DNA from 3 places in the Streptomyces sp. NPDC057253 genome. Region 2 is predicted to be linked to each of the others. Evidence: riboswitches for the same ligand, from Rfam matches in the RefSeq annotation. Region 2 holds a riboswitch; each other region holds the start of a gene.
What was found. Region 2 has a riboswitch for thiamine pyrophosphate ahead of thiC (phosphomethylpyrimidine synthase ThiC). Riboswitches for the same ligand answer to the same signal wherever they lie in the genome.
Positions count from the first base shown of each region.

Region 1 (3,228 bases), on a different contig from region 2:
TCCGGTGCGGAGGTCCGCAGCCGCTCGTCGGCGACGACCTCGCCGTGCGCACCGAGCTCGATGCCGGATCCGGCCAGCCAGGCCGTGGCGGGCCGGGCGCCGATGCCGACCACGACGGCTCCCGCGGCCACCCGGGAGCCGTCGTCCAGGACGACCTCACCGGGCTCGACGCGCACCACGCGCGCGTGGGTGCGCAGATCGGCCCCCGCGTCGGCGTACCAGGACGTCATCGGCGCGGCCACCTCGGCGGGCAGCGCGCCCGCGAGCGGACGGTCGGCGGCCTCCACGACCGTCACCGCGCAGCCCGCCTCGCGCGCGGCGGTGGCGAACTCGGCGCCGATCCAGCCCGCGCCGACGACCACGATGTCGTGCTGGCGGGCGAGCACGGGGCGCAGCCGCTCGGCGTCGTCCAGGGTGCGCAGCAGATGCACGCCGGGCACGCCCTCGGTCCCGGGCAGCCGGATCGGTTCGGCGCCGGTGGCGAGGACCAGGACGTCGTACGGCACGACCCCGGCCTCGGTGTCCAGTTCGTGCGCGTCGGGGCGCACGCCCAGCGCCTCGCGGCCGAGCAGCAGTTCGATGCCGAGGGCCTCGAAGTCCACGTCGAAGGCGGAGCCCTCGGCCTTGCCCAGCAGGACCGCCTTGGAGAGCGGGGGACGGTCGTAGGGCTGATGGGGTTCCGCGCCGATCACCGTGACGGTGCCCTGGAAGCCCTGTTCGCGCAGGGCGACCGCGGTCTGCACGCCGGCCATGCCCGCCCCGACCACGACCACCCGCCGCTGCGCCTGCGTCTGCTCGGTCATTTGATCACCCTAGCCACCTGACGAACAGTCAGTCAGGAGTCGTGCCGAGTGACCTGCTCCACAACGCTGGTCCCACTGCCGGACTGCGACTCCCACTCCCAAGTCTCCTCCAGCCGCACCCGGCCGTCGGGAAGGTCCACGACCGTGGAGACGCAGTGCCCGCAGGACGTCGTCCGGTCGTGCTTGAGCTGGACGTAGCGGAAGTCGAGGCGGTCCCCCGCGCGCGTGCCGACCAGATGCCCGCGTACGACGTCCCCGCCCGTGTACTCGGCCCAGATCTCCCCGTCCTTCTCGTGGTACATGAACCGGGTCCTGGTGCCCACCTGACCTGGGGCCTGGTCGGCGACAGGGGCGAGAACGAGACCGTCGAGCGAGCGCGCCACGAAAAGAGGCTCCCTTACTGAGACATACGACGTCGGGCTAGGGTGGCCAACGTAGAGCACTCGCGGGAGCCCGGACGCACCGGGCTGAGAGGGAGGCTGGCCGGCCTCCGACCGTACGAACCTGATCCGGGTCATGCCGGCGAAGGGAGGGGCTGGACGCCCATGTCCTCACGTACGTCAGACGTCCTCGTCGTCGGGGGCGGAATCATCGGCCTGGTCACGGCCTGGCGGGCCGCGCAGCGCGGTCTCCGCACGGCGGTCGTGGACCCGGAACCGGGCGGCGGAGCCGCCCGGGTGGCCGCCGGGATGCTGGCCGCCGTCACCGAACTGCACTACGGCGAGCAGACCCTGCTCGGCCTGAACCTCGCCTCGGCCCGCCGCTACCCCGACTTCGCGGCCGAGCTCACCGAGCTGACCGGGCACGACCTCGGCTACCGCCGCTGCGGCACGCTGGCCGTGGCGCTGGACGCCGACGACCGCGCCCATCTGCGCGAACTGCACGCGCTCCAGCGGCAGTCGGGCCTGGAGTCGGAGTGGCTGTCGGGGCGCGAGTGCCGCCGTCTGGAGCCGATGCTCGCGCCGGGGGTGCGGGGCGGGCTGCGGGTGGACGGCGACCACCAGATCGATCCGCGCCGCCTCACGCGCGCGTTGCTGGCCGCGTGCGAGCGGGCCGGTGTGGTGTTCCACCGCGCGTGGGCACAACGCCTGCGGGTCGCCCGGGACCGGGCCGCCGGGATCACCATGACGGACGCCGAGGAACTGGACGCGGGCCAGGTGGTGCTCGCCGCCGGGAGCCTCAGCGGCCGTCTGGAAGGCGTCCCCCAGGCCCTCCTGCCCCCTGTGCGGCCCGTGAAGGGCCAGGTGCTGCGCCTGACCGTGCCGCCCCGGTACGCGCCGTTCCTGAGCCGTACCGTGCGGGCCGTGGTGCGCGGCAGCCAGGTCTATCTCGTGCCGCGCGAGAACGGCGAGCTGGTGATCGGCGCGACCAGCGAGGAGCTGGGCTGGGACACGACGGTGACCGCGGGCGGGGTGTACGAACTGCTGCGGGACGCGCACGAACTGGTCCCCGGCATCACCGAGCTGCCGCTGACGGAGACGCGCGCGGGCCTGCGTCCGGGCTCCCCCGACAACGCGCCGCTGCTCGGCCCGACGCAGCTGCCCGGCCTGCTGCTCGCCACCGGGCACTACCGCAACGGCGTGCTGCTGACGCCGGTCACCGGGGACGCCATGGCGCACGTCCTGACCACCGGTGAACTCCCGGAGGTGGCCCGCCCGTTCACCCCGGGGCGGTTCCTGGAGCGGGTGGAGCAGCCGGCATGAACATCTCCGTCAACGGGGAGCCGCGCCGGTTCGCTCCCGGCACGGCTCTCGACACCGTCGTACGGGCCCTGACCCCGGCGCCCTCCGGGGTCGCCGCCGCGCTCAACGAGACCGTCGTCCCGCGCGCGCAGTGGTCCTCGACGCCCCTCGCCGAGGGAGACCGCGTGGAAGTCCTCACCGCCGTCCAAGGAGGCTGACCCATGGCCGACGATCCCTTCGTCATCGGCGGTACGTCCTTCTCGTCCCGGCTGATCATGGGCACGGGCGGGGCGCCCAGCCTGGACGTCCTGGAGCGGGCGCTGGTCGCCTCCGGGACCGAGCTCACGACGGTCGCGATGCGGCGGGTGAACCCCTCGGTGCACGGCTCGGTGCTGTCCGTCCTGGAGCGGCTCGGCATCCGGGTCCTGCCCAACACGGCGGGCTGCTTCACGGCCGGCGAGGCGGTTCTCACGGCCCGCCTCGCGCGCGAGGCGCTCGGCACCGAGCTGGTCAAGCTGGAGGTCATCGCCGACGAGCGCACCCTGCTGCCGGACGGCGTGGAGCTGCTGGACGCGGCGGAGACCCTGGTCGACGACGGCTTCACGGTGCTGCCGTACACGAACGACGACCCGGTGCTGGCCCGCAGGCTGGAGGACGTGGGCTGCGCGGCGATCATGCCGCTCGGCTCCCCGATCGGCTCCGGGCTCGGCATCCGCAACCCCCACAACTTCCAGCTGATCGTC
Region 1 is NZ_JBHUXV010000163.1:12,227-15,454, forward strand. It holds gene ACFULQ_RS44190 (NAD(P)/FAD-dependent oxidoreductase) at 1-803, opposite strand, end outside; gene ACFULQ_RS44195 (hypothetical protein) at 836-1,186, opposite strand; TPP riboswitch at 1,239-1,351, shown strand; gene thiO (glycine oxidase ThiO) at 1,349-2,506, shown strand; gene thiS (sulfur carrier protein ThiS) at 2,503-2,703, shown strand; gene ACFULQ_RS44210 (thiazole synthase) at 2,707-3,228, shown strand, end outside.
Region 1: another riboswitch for thiamine pyrophosphate. It lies ahead of thiO (glycine oxidase ThiO); the one in region 2 lies ahead of thiC (phosphomethylpyrimidine synthase ThiC).

Region 2 (3,228 bases):
CGAGCGCCATGACACCGCGCAGTCGCCCGACGATCACGACGGCCAGCGCGAAGATGCCGGCGAGCAGCCCCATCGGGAACCTGCGGTTGACGTCGGCGACCGAGTACTGGAGGTCCCTGGGCGCCGAGGGCTCGTACGCGACCACGACCTTCTGCCCCTCGTGCAACTGCCGCGACTGGTCGGGCTGGACGATCTCCGTGAAGGTGCGGCCCTTGTCGTCGCCGGTGTCGACCCGGATCGTCGCCTTCTTGCAGGTGCCGTTCGCCTGTTGCTGGGCGGAGGAGCCCTCGGCGGTGGAGGTGTCCCCGGTCGGGGTCTCCCCTCCGGCGTTCACCGACTTGCAGCTGACGCTGACGACCTTGGTGACCGTGGCCTGCTGGGTCTGCCGGTCGAAACCGACCCCGGTGCGTTCGTGTGCCGGCGCGCCACCGGGCCAGAGCACGGCGAGCCCGATGACGACTGCCCCGGCGAAGGGGATCAGGATCGCCGCGATGACCTTCCGCAGATGCTTGGAGACGGGAGCCGCCGGGCCGTGGCTGTGACTGTGACCGTGCGAGTGCCCCCCGCCGCCACCGCCACCGCTGCCCCCGTCACCACCGCCACCGTTGCCTCCGCCGTCACCCCCGTGACCGGGATCGCCGGCGGATCCATGACCCTGGCCGTGCCCGCTGCCGGGATGGTGTCCGTGCCCCTCATGGGGGCCGTGGCCTTCGCCGTAGCCAGGGTCGCCCCCGAAACCGTCGCCGTGGCCATGGCCGCTGGAGCCATACCCGGGACGCTGTCCCTGGCCCCCACCGGTTCCGGTCCCATACTGCTGCGGGTACCCCTGCGTACGACCGGGTCCCACCCGCCCGGACCCCTGTTCCCGCCCAGGACCCTGGTCCCGTCCGTGCCCGAAGGCATCCCAGCCACCGGAATCGGGCCCGCCCGCACGGCCGTTGCCGCCTGCGGGGCCGTTTCCGGAGCCGGGGCGGCGCGGAGGCTCGGGCGGCGGGTACGGGGGCTGATGCGTCGTGGTCACCGACCGATCATCGCAAGAACGAATGGGGCCCCCTGTTCACCGCGCCCGAATTGACGCTAGCGTGGTGGCACCTTTGTACACGCGGGAGCTCGGAGCACCGGGCTGAGAGGGCGCTGACCTCCGTCCCAGCGATGTTTCACGTGGAACGTCATCACACGAGAGTGACGTTCCCCACGAAACGTCGGCAGACGGAAGCCGCTGCGTCGACCGCCGAACCTGTTACCGGGTAATGCCGGCGTAGGGAGTAGGTCTCATGACCATCAAGGACGTACGCACGCCTGCCTCCAGCCAGGACGAACAGTCCATCAACGGCGAAAGCCCCACGAAACACCCCACGGAGGCCGGGAAGTCCATCGGCTGGCACAAGGCGTACGTCGAGGGCTCGCGCCCCGACCTGCGCGTGCCGGTCCGACAAGTGCACCTCACCAACGGGCAGTCGGTCACGCTGTACGACACCTCGGGCCCGTACACCGATCCGCTCACCGAGACCGACGTCCGCCGGGGGCTCACTCCGCTCAGGGAGAACTGGATCGTCGCCCGCGGCGACACCGAGGAGTACGCGGGCCGTCCCGTGCGCCCCGAGGACGACGGGATCAAGCACACCTCTCCGCGCGGTGGCAGCCTGCGCAACCTCGACGCGGTGTTCCCGGGCCGGCCGCGGCTTCCACGTCGTAGCCGCGACGGCAGCGCGGTGACACAGCTCGCGTATGCGCGCCGGGGGGAGATCACCCCGGAGATGGAGTACGTGGCCATCCGGGAGAACGTCGAGCCCGAGGTGGTCCGTGAGGAGATAGCGGCGGGGCGTGCGGTGCTGCCCGCGAACGTCAATCACCCGGAGATCGAGCCGATGATCATCGGCAAGCGGTTCCTGGTGAAGGTCAACGCCAACATCGGCAACTCCGCGGTGACGTCCTCCATCGAGGAGGAGGTGGAGAAGATGACCTGGGCGACCCGTTGGGGCGCCGACACGGTCATGGACCTGTCCACCGGCCGCAACATCCACACCACCCGCGAGTGGGTGCTGCGCAACTCCCCCGTCCCGATCGGCACGGTGCCGCTCTACCAGGCACTGGAGAAGGTCGACGGCCGGGCCGAGGAGCTGACCTGGGAGATCTACAAGGACACGGTCATCGAGCAGGCCGAGCAGGGCGTGGACTACATGACGGTCCACGCGGGCGTGCGGCTGCCGTACGTACCGCTGACGGCGAACCGCAAGACCGGGATCGTCTCGCGCGGCGGTTCGATCATGGCGGCCTGGTGCCTGGCGCACCACAAGGAGTCGTTCCTCTACGAGAACTTCGAGGAACTGTGCGAGATCCTCGCCGCCTACGACGTCACGTACTCGCTCGGCGACGGCCTGCGGCCAGGCTCGATCGCGGACGCCAACGACGAGGCGCAGTTCGCGGAGTTGAGGACGCTCGGGGAACTCAACAGGATCGCGAAGCGTTTTCACGTACAGACCATGATCGAGGGCCCGGGGCATGTCCCGATGCACAAGATCAAGGAGAACATCGACCTTCAGCAGGAGATCTGCGATGAAGCTCCGTTCTATACGCTCGGCCCGCTGACCACCGACGTCGCGCCGGCCTACGACCACATCACCTCCGGCATCGGCGCCGCGATGATCGCCTGGTGGGGCACGGCGATGCTCTGCTACGTCACGCCGAAGGAGCATCTGGGGCTGCCCAACCGGGACGACGTCAAGACGGGTGTCATCACCTACAAGATCGCCGCCCACGCGGCGGACCTCGCCAAGGGCCACCCCGGAGCACAGGACTGGGACGACGCCCTGTCCGACGCGCGCTTCGAGTTCCGGTGGGAGGACCAGTTCAACCTCGCCCTGGACCCGGACACGGCCCGTGAGTTCCACGACGAGACCCTCCCGGCGGAGCCGGCCAAGACGGCCCACTTCTGCTCCATGTGCGGGCCGAAGTTCTGCTCGATGAAGATCAGCCACAGCATCACGGAGCGGTTCGGGGGCGCGGCGGCTGAGGGGGCGTCACCCGAGGAGGTCGCTGAGGGAATGCTGCAGAAGTCGAAGGAGTTCGCGGCGAGCGGGAACCGGGTGTACCTGCCGCTGGCGGAGTAGGCCGTAGTCCCGGAGGACGGTCCGCGCCCCCTTGGAGGGCCGCGGGCCGCCCTGTCCGCCTAGGCGCGCTCCGTGAGGCAGAGCCTCGCCAGGCGGGGCAGCCGCCGATGCATCTGGT
Region 2 is NZ_JBHUXV010000027.1:42,762-45,989, forward strand. It holds gene ACFULQ_RS17400 (YibE/F family protein) at 1-1,021, opposite strand, end outside; TPP riboswitch at 1,093-1,282, shown strand; gene thiC (phosphomethylpyrimidine synthase ThiC) at 1,275-3,110, shown strand; gene ACFULQ_RS17410 (DUF4240 domain-containing protein) at 3,170-3,228, opposite strand, start outside.

Region 3 (3,228 bases), on a different contig from region 2:
CGAGGTGCCCGTCCTCGTCTGCCACGGCACCGACGACCAGGTCGTCCCGTACGACGACTCGGCACCCCTGACGGTCAAGCTTCTGAAGAACGGGACCCTCAAGTCCTACGAGGGCTATCCGCACGGGATGCTGTCCACGCACCCAGAGGTCCTCAACCCGGACATCCTTGCGTTCATCCGTTCCTGAACCCGGCGGGCCGGCCTCAGCGTCCGGCCGCTCCCCGGCGCACCCGTAGTCCGCGCCGGGGAGCGCACCCGGTCAGGCGGACGTCCGGCCTGCGCCGATCCCGGTGCTCGCAGGGATCCTGTTGTCGCTTGTAGGACATGCTGATCATGCGAACGGGAGTAGCCCCTTGCCCTCCAGGTGGGCGAGCAAAGAGTCAAGGCATGCTTCCGGGGTGGCCAGATCGGCACGAAAGAACGAGTCCTTGCCGAGTGCCCCACCGCTGACGATGACCATCCATGCTGCCCGTCGCTCAACCATGCGGTCACCGTCGACCTTGACGACGGTCGTGACGCCGTGCTCGGCCAGCCACTCCATCAGCTCAAGCATGTCCACTCGCACCCCTCCGGAGCGATCATCCCACCGCTTTGGCAAGCCCTTGGGCCGTCCGAGGCCGATCAACGCCGGCAGTCTGCACCCACAGGTGACCACCCCCACCCCGCTGTGGCCTGGGTACCGGGCGAGGATCTGCGACACTGGATGGGTTATGCCGAAGCCCGGAGAACTCACTTTCGTCGCCCCCCGCGGAGCCAAGAAGCCGCCGCGGCATCTCGCTGATCTCACTCCTGCCGAGCGCAAGGAGGTAGTGGCCGGGATCGGGGAGAAGCCGTTTCGGGCCAAGCAGCTCTCGCAGCACTACTTCGCGCGGTACGCGCACGACCCGGCGGAGTGGACCGACATCCCCGCCGGTGCGCGCGGCAAGCTCCAGGAGGCGCTGCTTCCCGAGCTCATGACCGTCGTACGGCATCTGTCGACCGACCAGGGGACCACGCGCAAGACGCTGTGGCGGCTGTTCGACGGGACGCTCGTGGAGTCGGTGCTGATGCGGTACCCGGACCGGGTGACCATGTGCATCAGTTCCCAGGCCGGGTGCGGGATGAACTGTCCCTTCTGCGCCACCGGGCAGGCGGGGCTCGATCGCAATCTGTCCACCGCCGAGATCGTGCACCAGATCGTCGACGGGATGCGGGCGCTCCGGGACGGGGAGGTGCCGGGCGGGCCCGCGCGGCTCTCCAACATCGTCTTCATGGGGATGGGCGAGCCGCTCGCCAACTACAAGCGGGTCGTCACCGCCATTCGCGCGCTCACCGACCCCGCCCCGGACGGCCTCGGGCTGTCCCAGCGCGGCATCACCGTCTCGACCGTCGGACTCGTGCCCGCCATTCACCGGTTCGCCGACGAGGGCTTCAAGTGCCGGCTCGCGATCTCCCTGCACGCCCCCGATGACGAGCTGCGCGACACCCTCGTCCCGGTGAACACGCGGTGGAAGGTGCGCGAGGTCCTCGACGCCGGGTTCGAGTACGTCGAGCGGTCCGGGCGGCGGCTCTCCATCGAGTACGCCCTCATCCGGGACATCAACGACCAGGCCTGGCGCGGTGACCGGCTCGGACGGCTGCTCCGGGGCAAGCCCGTACACGTCAATCTCATCCCGCTGAACCCCACCCCGGGTTCGAAGTGGACCGCCTCGCGGCCCGAGGACGAGAAGGCCTTCGTCGAGGCGATCGCCGCGCACGGAGTGCCCGTCACCGTCCGGGACACCCGTGGCCAGGAGATCGACGGGGCCTGTGGCCAGCTCGCGGCCACCGAGCGGTAGTCTGGCGACCGTACGTACACCTTCATATCCGACAGGGGAGCGCCACAGCGCTGAGAGTGCGGCAATCGGGCCGCAGACCCTCTGAACCTCGCCCAGGTCATTCTGGGTAGGAAGTTCGGTCATCACCGTGAACAACAAGAAGCTTTTCGCTGCCGTCGTCGGCCTCGGTCTCGTCACGCTGTCCGCGTGCGGATCCTCCGACGACGGCTCCGGGTCGGGCTCCGGCTCCGGCTCCGGCGCCAAGACCGTCACCCTCGTCAGCCATGACTCCTGGGCCGTCTCCAAGGGCGTCCTCGCCGACTTCGAGAAGAAGTCCGGCTACAAGGTCAGGGTCCTGGAGGACGGCGACGCCGGGCAGGCCGTCAACAAGGCCATCCTCACCAAGGACAACCCGCAGGGAGACGTCTTCTTCGGCGTCGACAACACCCTGCTCTCCCGGGCGCTCGACAACGGCCTCTTCCAGTCGTACGAGGCGAAGGGCGCCGACACCGTCAAGGCCGGGTACCGCGTCGACGGGGACAAGGTCACGCCCATCGACACCGGTGACATCTGCGTCAACTACGACAAGGCGTACTTCACCGAGCACAAGCTCCAGCCGCCGACGTCGTACGACGATCTGATCAAGCCCGCCTACAAGAACCTCCTCGTCACCGAGAACGCCTCCACCTCCTCGCCGGGTCTCGGCTTCCTCCTCGGCTCCGCCGCGAAGTACGGGGACGACGGCTGGCAGGGCTACTGGAAGAAGCTCAAGGCCAACGGCGTCAAGGTCGTCGACGGCTGGGAGCAGGCCTACAACGAGGAGTTCTCCGGCTCGGCCGGCGGCAAGAAGGCCAAGGCCGACCGGCCGCTCGTCGTCTCCTACGCCTCCTCGCCGCCCGCCGAGGTGATCTACGCCGACCCCAAGCCGAAGACCGCGCCCACCGGGGTCGCCGACGGCACCTGCTTCCGGCAGATCGAGTACGCGGGGCTGCTGAGCAACGCGAAGAACGCCGAGGGCGGCAAGGCGTTCCTGGACTTCCTGCTCACCAAGGAGTTCCAGCAGGACATGCCGCTCAACATGTTCGTCTACCCGGTGGTCGAGGGTGCCTCGGTGCCGGCCGAGTTCACCGAGTACGGTCCGCAGGCCAAGGATCCCGAGACCATGGACCCGGCGAAGATCGCCGAACACCGTGACGACTGGGTCAAGTCGTGGACCTCGCTCGTCCTCAGGTGAGCCGGAGGGGCGCGGCGGCACGGCTCGGCCTGATGGCCGTGCCCGTCGCGTTCTTCGCTGTCTTCTTCGCCTGGCCCGTCGCCGCGATCGTCAAGCGCGGCCTCGACACGGACGGGACCTGGCAGCTGGGCCGGATCACCGACGTCCTCACCCAGTCGGACATCCGGCACGTCCTGTGGTTCACCACCTGGCAGGCGC
Region 3 is NZ_JBHUXV010000045.1:37,673-40,900, reverse strand. It holds gene ACFULQ_RS24330 (alpha/beta fold hydrolase) at 1-187, shown strand, start outside; gene ACFULQ_RS24325 (hypothetical protein) at 332-553, opposite strand; gene rlmN (23S rRNA (adenine(2503)-C(2))-methyltransferase RlmN) at 711-1,817, shown strand; TPP riboswitch at 1,841-1,948, shown strand; gene ACFULQ_RS24315 (thiamine ABC transporter substrate binding subunit) at 1,945-3,030, shown strand; gene ACFULQ_RS24310 (ABC transporter permease) at 3,063-3,228, shown strand, end outside.
Region 3: another riboswitch for thiamine pyrophosphate. It lies ahead of ACFULQ_RS24315 (thiamine ABC transporter substrate binding subunit); the one in region 2 lies ahead of thiC (phosphomethylpyrimidine synthase ThiC).